3 regions of the Moritella sp. 5 genome follow, and region 2 is predicted to be linked to each of the others. Evidence: predicted binding sites of a transcription regulator. Region 2 holds the regulator's gene; each other region holds the start of a gene.
The links. The regulator NrdR, encoded in region 2, represses ribonucleotide reductase genes. The targets are predictions, from matches to a motif close to AAACACNANATNTNGTGTTT.
Positions count from the first base shown of each region.

Region 1: nrdA (class 1a ribonucleoside-diphosphate reductase subunit alpha) is a predicted target of NrdR. The motif match lies at 4,536-4,555, and genes of this name have one in related genera.
Region 3: nrdD (anaerobic ribonucleoside-triphosphate reductase) is a predicted target of NrdR. The motif match lies at 4,154-4,173, and genes of this name have one in related genera.

Region 1 is NZ_CP056122.1:2,005,422-2,011,830, forward strand. It holds gene HWV01_RS08990 (DUF692 family multinuclear iron-containing protein) at 1-424, opposite strand, end outside; gene yfaE (class I ribonucleotide reductase maintenance protein YfaE) at 701-976, opposite strand; gene nrdB (class Ia ribonucleoside-diphosphate reductase subunit beta) at 976-2,106, opposite strand; gene nrdA (class 1a ribonucleoside-diphosphate reductase subunit alpha) at 2,195-4,468, opposite strand; gene ubiG (bifunctional 2-polyprenyl-6-hydroxyphenol methylase/3-demethylubiquinol 3-O-methyltransferase UbiG) at 5,064-5,762, opposite strand; gene gyrA (DNA topoisomerase (ATP-hydrolyzing) subunit A) at 6,012-6,409, shown strand, end outside.
Region 2 is NZ_CP056122.1:737,444-743,852, reverse strand. It holds gene ribBA (bifunctional 3,4-dihydroxy-2-butanone-4-phosphate synthase/GTP cyclohydrolase II) at 1-224, opposite strand, end outside; gene HWV01_RS03450 (riboflavin synthase) at 273-938, opposite strand; gene ribD (bifunctional diaminohydroxyphosphoribosylaminopyrimidine deaminase/5-amino-6-(5-phosphoribosylamino)uracil reductase RibD) at 938-2,287, opposite strand; gene nrdR (transcriptional regulator NrdR) at 2,259-2,708, opposite strand; gene HWV01_RS03435 (DUF4124 domain-containing protein) at 2,883-4,043, opposite strand; gene HWV01_RS03430 (hypothetical protein) at 4,303-4,596, opposite strand; gene glyA (serine hydroxymethyltransferase) at 4,909-6,162, opposite strand; gene torD (molecular chaperone TorD) at 6,388-6,409, shown strand, end outside.
Region 3 is NZ_CP056122.1:3,438,476-3,444,884, reverse strand. It holds gene HWV01_RS15310 (SDR family oxidoreductase) at 1-504, opposite strand, end outside; gene nrdG (anaerobic ribonucleoside-triphosphate reductase-activating protein) at 1,341-1,856, opposite strand; gene nrdD (anaerobic ribonucleoside-triphosphate reductase) at 1,951-4,131, opposite strand; tRNA gene HWV01_RS15295 (tRNA-Ser) at 4,394-4,484, shown strand; gene HWV01_RS15290 (TlpA disulfide reductase family protein) at 4,621-5,136, shown strand; gene HWV01_RS15285 (DUF4266 domain-containing protein) at 5,178-5,390, shown strand; gene HWV01_RS15280 (DUF3570 domain-containing protein) at 5,381-6,409, shown strand, end outside.

The DNA.
Region 1 (6,409 bases), 1.3 Mb from region 2:
AGGCCGGATTTTCGATTGCAATTGTTTGACCTAGAATGTGTTGTACTTGTTCAACCCGTCGAATCACACGCTTGAGGTTTTCTTCTGTGTAGGGAATGGCTAATGTATCACTATAATGCTGACCAGCAATGGAGCTCCAGCCCAAGTGTTCTGATACTCGAAATGGCTTATAACGGTCAACCAGTTTTTTAATATTATGAATGTGGATAGTATCAAGTAGCTCATTAGAAGAGAGCGCTAAACCAATACCGTGTAAGCTGATGGGATAGCGATCACAGGCTTTATCCAAGTAATACGTCGCCTCTGAGTTTATCTCGAAGTGATTCTCACTGTGTACTTCTACCCAGCCAATATCGATTTGGCTATTAGTGAGTTTCTCATAATGTGCAGGACGCATGCCGATCCCAACTAAATCATCTAACATAAAGTTGTCCTATTTTAAAGCCGTGGTACTTATACGTTATTGAAGTGCTTATACGCTATTGAAGTTTTTATACGTTATTGAAAGGAGTATGGGTAAGGTTTACTCGTTTTGCAAAGTAAATCACATTCTATATCGTAAGCTATTGAGAGTTAGATTTTGTGAGATGAGAAAATGGATGTTGGATCACAATATGAACAAGCCTTAATATAGTGAATATTGTTAAGGCTTGTTATTTTAGGGGTGTTAATACACGTTACTTAATTAATCATAAGTATATTATGCTGAAACCGTTATTGTTGCGATGACGGCAAGTGTTATGTCACTATCTGCTTTACAGCAACAGGGTAATATCGTTCCCGCTGCAACCGCTGCAAGTGGTTCGGTTGTATAAGTAACCGTGCCACTTGAGAGCGTAGTGCGGCAAGCGCCACAATAGCCTTGACGGCACTGGTATTCAATTTGATGTCCAGTGCGCTCAAGCGTATCAAGCAGGGAGCTATCTTGTGTTGAAACTTGATAGCGTCCTGAATCAGTTGTCAGCGTAATCGACATTATAGAACGAATGTACCTATGTCTGCGTGGTTGATCTCGGCGTTAATTTGACCAACTAAGTATGAACTGATTTCAGACTCTTGTGGTGCAACTTGTACGTTATCAGACACTAACCAAGCATTGATCCACGGTAGTGGGTTACTTTTCACTTCAAATGCCGTTGGTAAGCCAACTGCAGCCATACGTGTATTGGTAATGTATTCAATATAATCAGCAAGAATGTCTTTATTCAAACCAATCATAGAACCATCTTTGAACAGATATTCTGCCCAGTCTTTTTCTTGTTGTGCTGCATCAGTAAAGATTTTCAGTGTTTCTTGGAAACATTCAATTGAGATCTCTTGCATCTCTGGATCGTCTTTACCGTCAGCCATCAAGTTTAGAATGTGCTGTGTGCTGGTTAAATGCAATGCTTCATCACGGGCAATAAGCTTGATAATTTTAGCGTTACCTTCCATTAATTCACGTTCAGCAAACGCGAAAGAACATGCAAAACTAACATAGAAACGGATTGCTTCAAGCACGTTTACCGATACCATTGCTAGGTATAGCTTTTTCTTCACGGCACGTTGGTTAACGACAATTTTTTCACCGTTAATAACGTGTGTGCCTTCACCAAGTAGGTGTAGCTGCTGAGTCGCATGGATTAAGTCATCGTAATAACCAGCAATGTCTTTAGCACGTTTTAGAATTTCTTCATTGGCAACGATATCATCGAATACTTCTGATGGGTCATTCACGATATTACGAATAATGTGTGTGTATGAACGTGAGTGAATCGTTTCACTGAATGACCAGGTTTCAATCCATGTTTCTAGTTCTGGTAATGAAACCAATGGTAAAAAAGCAACGTTAGGAGAACGGCCTTGGATACTGTCTAATAATGTTTGGTATTTCAGATTACTGATGAAAATGTGTTTTTCGTGATCAGGTAATTGCTGATAATCAATACGGTCTTTACTTACATCAACTTCTTCTGGGCGCCAAAAAAATGATAACTGACGTTCAATTAACTTTTCAAAAATTTCATGTTTTTGTTGGTCAAAACGGGCAACGTTAACAGGCTGGCCGAAAAACATTGGTTCTTTTAATTGATCATTTTTAGTTTGGCAAAAAGTAGTGTAACTCATTGGTCATCTCTATTTTATACATTAAATTGGCAGCCTAAGCTGCCAAATGAAAGGGGGTAGGTTTATTCGGTGTATGTAATTAGATTGTTTAGATCTTACATGCGCCGCCTTCACAGCCCTCGTCTTCTTTAACTACATCTACGTCTGATGCACCGTCACGTGTGTTATGGTAGTAAAGCGTTTTTAAGCCGTACTTATACGCTAACATCAGGTCAGTTAACAGCGTTGTCATCGGTACTTTTTGCCCCGGGAAACGTTGTGGATCATAGTTAGTGTTAGATGAAATCGCTTGGTCTACGAATTTCTGCATTAAACCAACAAGTTGTAAATAACCCGTGTTGCTTGGAATGTTCCAAAGTAATTCGTAGTTATCACGCAGATTCTCGTAATCAGGTACCACTTGTTTCAAGATACCGTCTTTACTTGCTTTAATACTGATTAAACCACGTGGTGGCTCAATACCATTTGTCGCATTTGAAATCTGGCTTGATGTTTCTGATGGCATCAATGCTGTTAGTGTTGAATTACGTAAGCCGTGTTCTTTAATTTCGCTACGTAATGTTTCCCAATCTAGGTGTAATTCTTCATCACAAATTTCATCTAACGCTGACTTATACGTATCAATTGGTAAGATACCTTGTGCGTAAGTTGTTTCGTTAAATGCTAAACACGGACCTTGTTCTTTCGACAGGTTCATTGACGCTTTTAATAGATAGAATTGAATTGCTTCAAATGTCTTATGCGTTAGGTTGTTTGCGCTACCGTCTGAGTATTTAACACCGTTTTTCGCTAGGTAGTATGCGTAGTTAATCACACCTATACCTAATGAACGACGCGCCATTGTTGACTTTTCAGCCGCTGGCATCGGATAGTCTTGGTAATCAAGTAAGCTATCTAGTGCGCGAACTGCAAGGTCTGCAAGGTTTTCTAATTCACTTAGGTCTTTAATTGCACCAAGGTTGAACGCTGATAATGTACATAGCGCAATTTCACCATTTTCATCACCTGGGTGTTGCATTGGTTTTGTTGGTAACGCAATTTCTAGACATAAGTTACTTTGTCTTACCGGTGCAACCGCTGGATTAAATGGACTGTGAGTATTACAGTGATCCACATTCTGAATGTAAATACGACCGGTACTTGCACGTTCTTGCATCAGTAAAGCAAACAGTTCGCTGGCTTTAATCGTTTGCTTACGAATTGATGGGTCTTGTTCGTAAAGCGTATATAGACGCTCAAATTCATCCTGATCTTGGAAGAATGCATCATACAAACCATCAACATCAGACGGGCTGAATAAAGTAATGTCTGTGTTATCAATTAAGCGTTGGTACATTAAACGGTTAAGTTGCACGCCGTAGTCAAGGTGACGTACACGGTTTTCTTCAACACCACGGTTATTTTTAAGTACAAGAAGTGATTCAACTTCTAAATGCCATAGTGGGTAGAATAATGTTGCTGCACCACCACGAACGCCACCTTGAGAGCACGATTTAACGGCTGTCTGGAAGTGTTTGTAGAATGGGATACAACCAGTGTGGAATGCTTCACCACCACGGATTGAACTACCTAATGCACGAATACGACCTGCATTGATACCGATACCAGCACGTTGCGATACATATTTAACAATAGAGTTAGATACTGCATTGATAGAATCTAGGCTATCGTCACACTCGATCAGTACACACGAACTGAATTGACGAGTAGGGGTACGAACACCCGCCATTATTGGTGTTGGTAGTGAAATTTTAAACGTTGACGTTGCTTCGTAGAAACGACGAATGTAGTCCATACGAACAGATTTATCATAAGTCGCGAATAAACTCGCTGCCACTAAGATATATAGAAATTGTGGGCTTTCGAAGATGTCACCAGAAATACGGTTTTGTAGTAGGTATTTACCTTCTAATTGCTTAATTGCACCATAAGAGAAGTTCATGTCACGCCAGTGATCAACTAACTCATCCATTTCTGCGAATTCTTCCGCTGTGTAATCTGCAAGTAGGTGTGCATCATAGCGAAGCGCATCAACATTGAGTTTTACGTGCTCATAAAGCGCTGGTGGTTCAAATTGACCGTATGCTTTCTTACGTAGGTGGAAGACGGCTAAACGCGCAGACAGATATTGGTAATCTGGTGCTTCTTCACTAATTAAATCAGCTGCAGCTTTGATCATGGTTTCATGTATATCTTCAGTACGTATGCCGTCATAAAACTGGATGTGAGATTTTAACTCAACCAGTGACACAGATACATTATTCAACCCTTTGGCTGCCCATTTGATCACGCGGTGGATCTTTTCAAGATCGATCGTTTCTTGCTTACCGCTGCGTTTTGTAACTAGTAAATTCTTATTCATTTAGCTGACTGACCTTAAAACAATGTTAAGAATATTTCCACCAACACTAGTATTGATATTCTTGTTAATACACAAGATGTAGTGTTGTCCTGTATTTATGCATACAAGATAGTGTGATAATCATGTTTTGGCAAGTAGCACTAAACTGAACAACATGTGGATAATTTAGTGAGTTAGTGGCGACTTTCATTCTGGCCTCAGTGATCAATTACGGTTAGCAAAAATCAACAGCAAAAGTGAAAAAAAAAAGAAAAAAAAGTGTTGCCAAGGTTGTGAGGAGATCCTCAATAATTTTGATTATATTTACAGCTAATTCGTTTATAAAACTACCACGCAAGTACTAATTTATTATTTTTTGAGGTGGCTGTTATTACAAACAATACCGTCATTTTATACGCAGTAAGTTTCATATTACCTATAAAGTAGATGACTTTGGTTTGCGCGTGTTGATTAGAGTAGGCGCAGTTATTTGGGTTAAATGACAGTAAATGGCTATATAGAGGTAGTGAATTTAAAGCAGGAAAAGAGGCGTTGAGTTATTTACCTAACAGCAAAGGTGCTGTTAGGTAAAAGGAGAATCATATTAACCGTGACATTAATCGATAAGCTGCGTGTGTAGCATATAGTTAACGTCAACATTCTCGCCTAGCTTGAACTGGTCTACTAATGGAATGTAATGCAGGCCTGTCATGTGGTGACAGAATAGACCTGATTGGTCAACCCAATGTAATAGCTCTGATGGGCGAATAAATTTCTTATGGTCATGGGTACCGTTAGGCATCATTTTTAAGACTTTCTCAGCACCAACAATCATAAACAAATACGATTTTAAATTACGATTGATTGTCGAGAAGAATACATGGCCACCTGGTTTTACAAGACGCATGCAAGCGTTAATCACAGAACCTGGATCTGGCACGTGTTCTAGCATTTCCATACAAGTGATCACATCAAAGCTGTTTGGTTGCTCTTCTGCTAACTCTTCAATTAATACTTGACGGTATTCAACTTCAGTACCAGATTCAAGCGCATGCAATTTTGCCACATTGAGGGGTTCTTTACCCATATCAACACCCAGCGCTTTTGCACCACGGCGAGCCATGCTCTCAGTTAAGATACCGCCACCGCAGCCAACATCAAGAACTCTCTTGCCAAATAAGCCGCCACAGCGCTCATCAATGTAATCTAAGCGTAATGGATTGATTTGATGTAATGGCTTGAAGTCACCAGCTGGATCCCACCAACGACTGGCCATGGCTTCAAATTTAGCGATTTCCTGTTTATCTACATTCATACAATGTCTTCTTGATACGTTAATAAGGTGAAAAGTAATAAGGTGAAACATAAAAATATGGACATAGTATATAACGAGAAAACGATTTCAGAAGTATTATTTATAGATGAGTGAATAAATAGTTAATAAAATTGTATTCAAGTGAGTTAATTTTCTTATATATTGTATTTGCTGGTAAATATTATGCTAGAATGCTTTCTCTAAAAAATATAATAGAAAGCACTTTAAAACTTAGGGGTAAAGGCTTATATGAGTAATTTAGCCACAGAAATCACACCTATCAATATTGAAGAAGAATTAAAAAATTCCTATTTAGATTACGCTATGAGCGTTATTGTTGGTCGTGCTCTTCCTGATGTTCGCGATGGTTTGAAGCCAGTTCATCGCCGCGTTTTATTCGCGATGAACGAATTGAAGAATGATTGGAACAAACCATATAAAAAATCAGCACGTGTTGTTGGTGACGTAATCGGTAAATATCACCCACACGGTGATACAGCTGTTTATGACACTATTGTACGTATGGCGCAGCCTTTCTCTTTGCGCTACATGCTTGTTGATGGTCAAGGTAACTTCGGTTCTGTTGACGGTGATTCTGCAGCCGCAATGCGTTATACCGAAATCAGAATGTCAAAAATCGCGCATGA
Region 2 (6,409 bases):
TGAACCATCAAAGGCAGTTGCAGTTTTTCTACACGCGCTTTGGTTAACGTTAGACAAATTAAACCGCGACCGTGTGTCGCCATAAAGTTAATCGCTTCTGGCGTTACTTTGTCAGCGGCCATGATCAGATCACCTTCATTCTCGCGATCTTCATCATCCATCAAGATAACCATTTTACCTTGGCGGATGTCTTCAATAATATCTTCAATACGACTTAGTGCCATGCTCATAGCCCTTTTATAACAATTAAAAACTGATCGTGAATAGATGTTTTACTTTAAAAATCCATTACTCGCAAGAAAATCCATAGTGATGCCCTGCTCAGGTGTACTTGATTCAGCGGCTTTATCACCTAGCATAATGCGTTCTAAATAACGGGCAATAACATCTACTTCTAAGTTAACTTTACGACCGACTACATAACTTTCTATCGTTGTTTCTAATGCAGTATGCGGTACGATCGTCAATTTGAATTTAGCGCCGTCAATTTCATTAATAGTTAAACTGATACCATCAATTGTAATTGAGCCTTTTTCAGCGATATAACGGGCTAATTCGTTCGGTGCTTGTAACCAATACTCAGTCGCACGACCAAGTTTACTGATCTTAACAATCTCAGCAACGCCATCGACATGGCCACTGACTAAGTGACCACCAAGACGCGTGCTTAAGGTTAACGCTTTTTCTAAGTTTACCTTATCACCAATACGGTAATGCGCAAAACCAGAGCGTTTAATCGTTTCTAATGACACATCTGCGCGGTAACCATTGCCAAGTAATTCAACAACAGTAAGGCATACGCCATTCGTCGCGATACTATCACCGAGTTTTACGTCACTTAAATCAAGATCACCACTATCAACAGTGATGCTCACATCGGCCCCTTTTGGGGTTAAACCTGTGAGCGTACCCACGGTTTCAATAATTCCTGTAAACATTAGTATTCCGGTTTTGCTGTAATTCGAAGATCGTCACCGATCTGCGTGATATCGGTAAAGCTAAATGTAGGCACTTGCGCCATTTCAGTTAGCTCGCTTAATACTGCGAGTCCTCTGGCACTATCACCCATTAGCTTAGGTGCCAGATAAATAATTATCTCATCCACCAGCTTATTTTCAAGTAATGCGCCAGCCAGTGTCGCGCCTGCTTCAACCCACAGGTCATTAATATCCTGCTGGGCTAATACGGTCATTAACTGTTTTAGATCTATGTTATGGTGACGATCTTGCTCAATTTCAATTCGCGATACCGATTCATTCACTAATAACTGCTCGACAGCAGGATTTTCAGTCGCACCATTGACTATATTTTTAACACCATTAACTAATAGTATCTGACCGGGCTGTGAAAATAGCTTCAATTCACTATTCACTTTAGCAAGGTGTGTATCTAGTCGCCGATGATTATCCAGTACCACTCGTATTGGCTGACGTAGCTGTGGTTCTAATAACTCATCGTGAGACAAAGACTTGTCTACTTGAATTAGTGGCTTATCTGTTTTAATTCGTGGATAGTCGACTTGGCTTGCACCTAACTCACTATAACGCACATTAAGTGAAGCATCGTCCATAATAACCGTGCTGGCAGTCGATAAAATTGCACTGGCTTGTGCGCGGTATACTTGCACATCAGACCGTGCAGCAGGACCGGTGATCCATTTGCTCTCACCGTTTTTCAATGCTGTACGTCCGTCTAAGCTTGCCGCCATTTTTAAGCGTACAAACGGACGTTGTTCCTGCATGCGTAAGATAAAACCAGGATTCAACGCATGCGCTTGCGTTGATAATAAACCGAACCGTACTTTAATGCCCGCCGCGATGAGGATCGCAATGCCATTACCTGCTACTTTCGGATTGGGATCGACCATAGCAATGACGACTTCATTTACGTTCGCATTAACCAAGGCTGCTGCGCAAGGGGGTGTACGACCATAATGACTACATGGTTCAAGCGTCACATAACAAGTGGCCCCCTGAGCATCATCACCTGCGGTATTTAAAGCATGGATTTCAGCGTGAGCCTCACCCGCACGTAAATGAAAACCTTCACCGATGACTTTGCCAGCTTTAACAAGCACACAGCCAACATTTGGATTCGGAGCCGTGGTAAAACGGCCTTTTTGTGCAAGTGCGAGCGCACGTTGCATATGCAAATGGTCAGTATCATTGAACTGACTAATGGATACAATTTCTTCCAATAGTAGATCTAGCTCGGCACGTGATTTGTTTGGCATAATCAATGAGGACTCAGATAACGGATTATTTGTCGAGCTTGGCGATTTCTTCATTAAATTCTTTTACATCTTCAAAAGAACGATAAACAGAAGCGAACCGTACATAAGCGACTTTATCGAGCTTTTTCAATACGTCCATCACCAGTTCACCCAAAAAGCTTGATTCGATTTCACGCTCACCAGTAGCTCTTAAACTCGATTTTATTTGATTAATACCGAGTTCAATCTGCTCTGCGGCAACCGGACGTTTTTCTAGCGCACGATAAATACCATTAACGAGTTTATCTTCGTTAAAAGGTTCACGTGTATCATCCGTTTTAATGATACGTGGCATCACTAATTCTGCAGTTTCAAAGGTAGTAAAACGTTCATGACATTTCGCACACTCACGGCGGCGACGCACCTGATGGCCTTCAGCCACAAGACGAGAATCGATAACTTTAGTTTCAGTCGCAGAACAAAATGGACAGAACATAAACAATCCTATTGAATAATATTATTCTGAGTCTATCGTTAAATAGCAGGCGGGTACAGAAAAGTGAAGGTAATTTCGTGGAATTAATAAATAAGTTAACAGATTGTTGAATAATCAGTCGGTTTTCAATCACTATTGAAATGAGATAAAAACCGACCAATATTTTAGGATTGCTTATTCTGCACTGTGATTTACGTCACTGACAAACTGACTTGATACATCAATACCTTGTCTAACGAGTTGGCTCATTCCGGCCCGTGATAAGGGTAAGCGCGCATTGTGATTATAGCTTAGTCGACTTAACATTAACGCGGAGTTAACCTGTTTTTCTGAAGGTTGTTTCACGTCATTCGATTGATGACTCCGACTGCTTATTTCACTTTCAATCGCTTTAATTTGATCTGCGCTCTGCGTTAATTCTTTATTTTTCGCTGCCGCGCGACCCTGCCCCTTCGCACGAATAATCGACTCAGACTTAGCCAATTCAGCCACAGGGGTAATATCAGAGCTAAGTTTCGCTCGGAATAACTTTTGATTAATTTCAGCTAAAAATTTATTCTGCACTTGTTCAAGTGTAGCTTGCCGTTTGTTATCACGACTCGATTCACTTTTGCTCGCAACGAGCACAGGTTTATCAATGGTCAGCCCTTTATCTTTACGATTTAATTTTTTGTTAACACCCGCTAAAAATACGTTAGTCGCGTCAAAAGGCGCTAAGATATATGTCGGTGCAGGCATTAACTCAACAGCCTTAATCAAAGGCTTGGACTTAGGTTTAGCATGAACAACGACGATAGGAGCAATGCTTGGAGAGGCTTGAACAGTTTGCGGTGCATACTGACGTTTTAATTTATTCTGAATTTCAGCTAAGAATTTATTATGCTGCTTTACGGCAACATTCTCAATAACGGTTGAATCTTTCGGCCTTGTGGATGCAAGCTGTGTCGGTGTAATAGCGTGTATATTATTTACCGCAACAAGGGCTTTTTCTTTTTCAAGTGCAGCTTGTTTCGCAATAACGAGTACACGCTGCTGCGATTGCTTACGTAAGCGTTGTTGTTCAATTAGAACCAACTGAGGATCACGACGCGTCAGTACCTTTTCAACTTGGCGTTCGACGTTCGCATTAGCAATAATATCATCAAGCCCATCCAATAAGTTACTATTTTGGGTTGCTGATAAATCGTTTACGATATCATTCATTTCGACTGGCTTACGACTAGCGCGACTCTGTGCCGCATTTTTTTCCACAATCTGACGTGGAAACTGACTATAATGCATTGCACCATCGGTATCACGCCAACTATATACTTTAGCAAATGTAGAATAGCTCATTGAACCACATACTAACGCTAATATTAACCGCTTATAATTACTTATTGAATTCAGCATCATCCTTTATACCTCACTCTACTTATAGCCAAATTTGAGAATGCTATCTCAAGTGTTTATTTAGCTATTTATGTCATCCATCTATAACTACCTAACCGCAAATAGAATGAAATGTTGCCAACATGTTAACACCCACAAGTGTGATTTAAAACTCTCTCATTAAATTTAATTCGTAGGCTTCACAATTAAGCGATTAAATATGCTAACTACAATTAAATATAAGTGTATTGAATATGCGGTTAGCGTCAGAGTAACGATTAGTTAGCTCTGCATTTTTACCATACTTACCACAATGTTCCTGCGCCATATCAACTACTTCTATCGTGTCAAATTGACCGAGTTGATATTCATAAGAAGCACCATTTTCGGTTTTAGTTAATATATCAACAGAGCTACAACCAGTCACCACAACAACAAATGCTGTAATGCTTATCCTTTTACATATTTGCACGGGTATTTTTTTTACTGCATTTTTTAATAGAGGTTTATTCATCATATTTCCCATCCTTGGTCTATGAAACTGGATTAACAGCTGATCATACGATCGTAAGGCAATGAGAAAGCATGGAAATAGCATGGTTTCATCCATGAGTAAGTATGAAGGTATGAAGGTATGAAGGTATGAAGGTATGAAGGTATGAAGGTATGAAGGTAGAGAGGGTAATATTGTGATCATGAAAAATAAATACAAAAAAACCGTAAATGACAAACTTAAACTTTAATTCAAGTTAAGCATCATTTACGGTTAACAAATTAATCGTATTATTATAAACCGTTAGGCCTATAAATTAGATTACTTGCATACAGACTATTTATATACAGGGTACTCGGCACATAGCGCTTGTACGTTAGCACGTACTGTTGCAGCTACATCTTCATTACCGATGTTATCTAATACGTCACACATCCAACCTGCAAGTGCGCCTGCTTTATCTGCAGGGATACCACGGCGAGCCAGAGCAGGCGTACCGATACGTAGACCAGATGTAACAAATGGTGAACGTGGATCGTTTGGTACCGAGTTTTTGTTTACTGTGATATGTGCATTACCCAGTGCAGCATCTGCATCTTTACCTGAGTATTCTTTGCCAATCAGATCAACTAAGAATAGGTGATTTTCAGTACCGTTAGAAACGATCTTGAAACCACGTTCTTGCAATACTGCAACCATGCTTTTCGCACAATCAAGTACATTTTGTTGGTAAACCGCAAATTCAGGTTCCATCGCTTCTTTAAATGCAACCGCTTTAGCAGCGATAACGTGCATTAAAGGACCACCTTGACCACCAGGGAAGATTGCTGAGTTTAATTTTTTCTCAATCACTTCGTCTGCTTGCGCAAGGATCAGGCCACCACGTGGACCACCTAATGTTTTATGCGTCGTTGTTGTAACAACGTGTGCATGTTTCATTGGATTTGGATATAGACCAGCTGCAACTAAACCTGCAACGTGTGCCATATCAACGAATAGGAAAGCACCTACTTTATCAGCGATTTCACGGAATTTAGCCCAATCAACAACACCTGAGTACGCAGAGAAACCAGCAACAATCATTTTTGGTTGATGTTCAATTGCTAACGCTTCAACTTCAGCATAATCTAGCTCACCCGTTTCAGGATTAATACCGTACTGAACTGAGTTGTAGATTTTACCCGAGAAGCTTACGCTTGCACCGTGTGTTAAATGACCACCATGAGCAAGGCTCATGCCTAGTACAGTATCACCTGGTTTAACTAATGCCATGTAAACTGCAGCATTTGCTTGTGAACCAGAGTGTGGTTGTACATTCGCGTAATCAGCACCAAACAATTGCTTAGCACGTTCGATTGCTAAAGACTCAGCAATATCAACATACTCACAACCGCCATAGTAGCGTTTGCCTGGGTAGCCTTCTGCATACTTATTTGTAAGCTGAGAGCCTTGAGCTTCCATTACGCGTGGGCTTGTATAGTTCTCTGAAGCAATAAGCTCGATATGATCTTCCTGACGAGTTACTTCTTGTGTCATTGCTGCCCATAATTCTGCATCATAGTCAGCTATATTCATATCACGTGTAAACATCCGTTTTCTCCTGATTGAGATAATACAAGTTGGTTTGTAAACTAAATTTCGGCCACATTGTAACGCGACTAATACCAAGTTCCTACAATAAAGACTTGAGAAAATTTCAATTTTGCGTGAAAAGACTGCATTTTAATTTAACTTTGATCAAAACTGACTCCTCGGTTAAATTTATTCGCTATAATACTACGCAATTACAGCACTCATACCCATTTGGAGAACACAATGGATGAACTAACCCAATTAT
Region 3 (6,409 bases), 2.3 Mb from region 2:
TTCATCACGAACTACTTTTTCAGAAACATGTTTGGTGCGAAGATACGGATTATCCATATTTTCAGCTTCTTCAAACATATCTTCGTAGAAAGTACCGTTGAACAAACCAGCTGCAGCAATAGAACTTACATGATGAAAGCTTTTTGCCTTAATATTAACAGATGCTTCAACAGCGTTGCGTGTACCTACAACATTTGCAGTTTCTTGTGATTCGGCATCGGCCTTCATGTCGTAGATTGCAGCAAGGTGGTAAACATTATCAATTTGGTCTGTGTGCTCTGCTAACCATTGCTCATCAATCCCTAAATTCGCTTTAGTGATATCACCAGTAACCATTTTGATACGACTTTTAACACTTTTATGCACTCGATCCTTTAATGCATTGAACTTGTGTTCTGAGCCTTGGCGAGTTAATACATAAACTAACGCATCTTCTCTCTCTACTAGACGTTCAATTAAGAATCGACCAATAAATCCTGTACCACCGGTAACTAAGTATTTCATTCCATTATCCTCAATTAAACTGTGTTTGCTTTTTGTTAAATAAAAATGACTTTTCGATTTTATAACAATGAGCGTGTATCACTTATGTAGTAGTAATATCATCGATTTGAAAATAAATGTCAATGATGTCCCCTTAACGTAACTGGATATTTAGCTTTTCTAACAACAGCTTGTCAGTATTTTATGACGCATTGTTAGGTTTTCGTGTTGGTAAGTTCTGTTAACTAAATATTAACGTTTAGTGTAAAAGCTCTGTTTTTTCAATCGTAATTTTGATTCATTTTTACAACGTAAAAGTTTACTTTCTTACGTGTTATTGACAAGTATTGACGTGTAAAATTAAAAACAATGCTTATTTTGGATGGTATATTCTAAATATTATTGCTAGCTATTATTTGGTGGTGGGGTATTAGCGTAAATCTAATTTCGAAAGGTGAAGAAAAGTGTTGTTTATTAATGCATTACCGTAATTTTCATCTTTTGTATTAATTTATAGGTAGATTGGCGAATCTTCGAACTAATACTTTTGTGTTAGATTTTATGAAAATTAACAGTTTACAACCTACATTATTGATGATTTTGGTGTGATATAAGTCAAAAAAAATTAATTTCAGATGACTTATTTTGGTAAGGTGTTTTGACCTTTAAATAGATATTACTAATTAAGTAATATCGTTTAGTATGACTTTAGTATTAGAATATTTATTCCATAGTTCACATCTATCTCAAAAGTATTAAATTCTGAATTTAACCTTTTTACAATTTATAATTTTAAAATAGCAACTTTGGTGTTGATAGCGGTGTCATCTTGGCGTCATTGATTTAATCATAGTCAATTAATCTTGGGGTTCGGCGATAGAGTATTCAAACTCACCAATTTTCTCACTTTTACTGATCGCGATAATGCGTTGATTTCGGCTACCTCGAAACTTTAATGCCGGATCGATTTGTTGTTGTTCGAATTTACCATCGATAAGGTAATCAATATAATGAACGACGGCCTTTTGTTGTGCAGTTAATTGCTCGATCGTGTAACCAGTCCATAGCCATATATCTTTCCCAACACATTCTCTTTTAACCCTTTTTACAAGTTTTAACACAGCGTTTAAGTTTGCTGGATAGAGGGGATCACCACCGCTTAAGCTTAATCCTCGACGGCGTATTCGTGTATCATTCAAATCATTAATTATCTTGTCTTCTATCTTTTGGTCGAATGGGGAACCATTGCGTGGAGACCAGGTCGATTGGTTATAGCAGCCTTTGCATTGGTGTTCACAACCACTGACAAATAAGGAGACCCTTGTACCTGGGCCATTGATGACATCAAGGTCAAAATATTGAGAGTAGTGCATCTTTACTCCTTAAACGCTAGCCAATAGCAATTGGCTAGCTAGTTAATTAATCTGAATATGGTTTTTTATAAATGTGTTGTAAAAATTGAATGATTTATAAATGTTTAACGCGGCGTTTTACTTCTTCCTGTTTACCTTCATTAAAAGGACGCGCATCTGGACTGCCTAAATAACCACATACGCGACGGGTAACGGATACCTTTGCAATATCGTTATTGCCGCATTTAGGGCAGGTGAACCCTTTACTGGTACAATTAAACTCACCGGTATAATCACACTCGTAACATTCATCAATAGGTGTATTAGTACCGTAATAAGGAACACGTGAATAGCTGTAATCCCAAACGTTTTCTAATGCCTCAATGTTGTGCTGCATATTCGGGTATTCACCGTAGCAGATAAAACCACCGCTACTAATAGCGGGATAGGGCATCTCGAAATCAATTTTGTCGTATGGATTCACTTGCTTCTCAACATCTAAGTGGAAGCTGTTGGTGTAATACCCCTTATCTGTCACATCCGTGATATCACCAAAGGTGATTTTGTCTAATTTAGCAAAGCGACTACACAGATTTTCACTCGGTGTTGCATATAAACTAAATGCATAACCAGTTTCAGCAGTCCACAGCTCTGTAATAGCTTTCATATAGGTAAGCATGGCAATGGCTTTTTGTTGCAATGTTTTACTATCAAAAGGGTGTGTTTGATTGCCAAATAGTGCATTGATTGCTTCGTGTAAACCTATGTAGCCTAGAGAAATAGATGCACGACCATGTTTGAAAATTTCTAATACGTCATCATCTTCTTGCAGACGAACACCACAAGCACCTTCCATGTACAAGATTGGCGCAACACGCGCTTTGACACCTTTAAGGCGAGAGATACGAGTTTCCAGCGCACGTTTACACAGGATTAAGCGTTCGTCGAGTAATTGATAGAATCGCGATTCATCACCGTTTGCTTGAATGGCGATACGCGGTAAATTAAGACTGACAACACCTAAGTTATTACGGCCTTCATGTACTAATTCACCTTGCTCTTCATAGTTTCCTAAGAAACTACGGCAACCCATAGGGGTTTTAAATGACCCCGTAACTTTTACTACTTGGTCGTAATTTAAAATATCTGGATACATACGTTTACTTGCACATTCAAGCGCAAGCTGCTTAATATCGTAGTTTGCATCGGCGGATTTATAGTTTAAACCATCTTTGATCGCAAAGACCAGTTTTGGAAAAACAGCGGTTTTATGATTCTTACCTAAACCCGCAATACGGTTTTTAAGAATTGATTGCTGAATTAGACGTGCTTCCCAAGTCGACCCTAAACCAAAACCAAAGGTAACAAAGGGAGTTTGGCCATTAGCAGTGTGTAAGGTATTAACTTCATATTCCAACGATTGGAACGCATCGAAACATTCTTTTTCTGTGCGTGAACGTGCAAACTTCTCTTTATTCGGGATATCCCATTCTTCTGCTAATAAGGTGTTTTTATTAAAACTTGCGGTGACATATGGCGCTAAGATCTCATCAATACGGTTTATTGTGGTGCCACCATAAATATGGCTAGCCACTTGTGCAATTATCTGTGCGGTGACTGCCGTTGCCGTAGTAATGGATTTAGGTGTTTCAATCTCAGCGTTACCCATTTTAAAACCATGCGTTAACATGCCATCAAGGTCGATCAGCATACAGTTAAACATTGGGAAAAAAGGGGCGTAATCAAGATCATGATAATGAATATCACCAGACTCATGCGCATGGACAATATCGCGTGGTAAGATATGCTGCTTGGCATAATGTTTCGCGACAATACCCGCCAGTAAATCGCGCTGAGTAGGGATCACTTTGCTATCTTTATTGGCATTTTCATTAAGCAGTGATTCGTTACTTTGTTCAATAAGCCCTTTGATCTCATTGGTCAGAATGCTTTGCGTTTCACGGGCAATATCGCGCTGATGACGATACTCGATATAAGCGCGGGCAATGAGTTTGTTGCTTTCTTGCATCAACACATCTTCAACGGTGTTTTGAATCGTATGGATTTCGATTGCATGTTCACTGGATACATCTTGTTGGATCAGTATTTGATGAACCTTATTCGCCATTTCAGCCGCATAATGACGACTTTCTTGTTGCACTGATTTAGCCGCTGCGAAAATGGCGTTTTGTATGCATTGAATGTTAAAAGGTACACGACAACCCTCTCGCTTAATGACAAATAAATCCACAAAATACTCCTTCAGTTTAAAATGTATATTATAGTGTGACACCATATGTAGGTGTTATTTAAGTAAGTGACACAACATATAGTGTATTAGGCTTGAAATTTATTGTTGCTGCATTGATTTTGATCAACAATTATCACGCCAAAATATTGGATTGGTGAGGGATGTATTCTTGATCAATAAATAGCACTATTGTGCTTGTAAGTTTATTTTTGAACGATATTTAAACGTAAAGTAAGCAGCGAAGTGCTTATGATGAATAAAGCTTTACAACTTCAAGTGCTTGCTCTAATATTCGCTCCATTGCTGCGGAGGGGTGGCAGAGTGGCCGAATGCACTGGTCTTGAAAACCAGCAGGGGTTAATAGCTCCTCGAGAGTTCAAATCTCTCCTCCTCCGCCATCCATTCAAGAGAGCGCTAATTGATTTCATCGGTTAGCGTTTTTTTATATCCCATTTTCGACATTTTTTTCACTAATCCTCTGCAAACTTCATTACTATAGCCGCACACTTACTCATCTTCTTGGGATCTAAGCTTATGAATCCATGTATCTATAATCGAATCCGTTCTTTTTTTATTGTCGTATCTGTTGTTACTAGTTTACTTTTTTCCACGACCATTTTTGCTGAGAACAAGGTTAGCCAAGCGCCGACATTTGTATTACCTGGTATCGATAATACCCAAGTGAACCTTGAAGACTACCGCGGAAAGGTAGTATTAGTTGATTTTTGGGCATCCTGGTGTACGCCCTGTATTCGTTCATTTCCGTGGATGGAAGAAATGGTTGAAAAGTACGGTGAAAAAGGCTTTGTAGTGATTGCGATTAATATGGATCAAGAATCTATTTTAGCGACCAAATTTTTGCAACGTTATCCAAACAAATTAACTATCGCATTTGATCCGCAAGGTGTTGTCGCTGAACAGTATGAAATAATGGGATTGCCTAATTCGTTTATACTTAATAAGAAGGGCGAAATTGTGTATAAGCATATCGGCTTTAGATTGGCGGAGTTGGATAAATACGAAACTGAGATCTTGTCGCTATTACCTTAGACCTAGCTGTTACTGGAGTTAATTAGTTGTGGGGATGCCTTATGAGACGGATTTTATTATTGGCTAGTGTATTGAGTTTAACTGCGTGTTCATCACTCGGCGTTACACCTTGGGAACGAGACTTGTTAGCGAAACCAGAAATGCAGCTTGCAGATAACCCGATGGAAATAGGGTTTGACGACCACACTTATTTTAGTAAAGAAGGCTCTAGCGGTGGCGGTAATTTTGCTGGTGGGGGCTGTGGATGCAACTAAAAAGCAAAGGTAAAACCTTTACCAATATCTCGATAACACTCGCGGCGGCCACCTGTGTACTTGCTGAGCCAGTGACAGCTCAGCCGTCAGAATTCGATAGTTGGGATGTTGATGCTGGTCTGTTAATTTATGCTGAGAGTGATAGTCAGGTACAAGCCTATGAGGGGGCACTTTCTCTCACTAAGAAAATCGATGACGAGCGCAGTATTAATTTTAAAGGCATTATTGATGTACTTACTGGCGCTTCACCTAATGGCGCGGTTACACAAAATAAAGCGCAAACATTTACCCGTCCGTCAGGTAATGGCAGTTATATTACGGCTGCAAGCGATACACCGATTGATGATACTTTTCATGATACGCGTGTTGCACTGAGTACCCAATACCAACAGCAGTTAAGTCGCCTTTGGTTGTATTCTGGCGGAGCATACCTGTCTAAAGAATATGATTACCTTGCCTTGTCGATCAATAGTGCGCTGGCGCGTGATTTTAATAATCGTAATACCACTGCATCTCTCGGTTTTTCTTATGCCTACGATACTATTGAACCAGAAGGCGGCATCCCAGATCCAGGTGTTTCGGTTGATGATCCTAACAACCGTTTAACGGACTCTGATACCAAGCAAACCCTTGATTTTCTATTTGGTTTAACGCAAGTGATTGATCGTCAAACATTGATGCAATTAAACTATTCGATTAGTGATGTGAATGGTTATCAAACTGACCCCTTTAAAATCTTGTCGGTGGTTGACAGTAATGGGTGGGCGAATGATTATGTTTATGAAAATCGCCCCGATCAGCGCACTAAGCAAAGTTTATTTTGGCGTACTAAATACAATATACAGCCATCTGGCCAAGTGCTTGATGTTAGTTATCGTTATTTTTGGGATGACTGGGGAATAACCTCACATACCATTGACAGTAAATGGCGAGTTCAACTTTCAAACCAACATTTTATTGAGCCACATCTCCGTTATTATTGCCAACAAGCGGCCGATTTTTATCGTGTCTATCTTGAT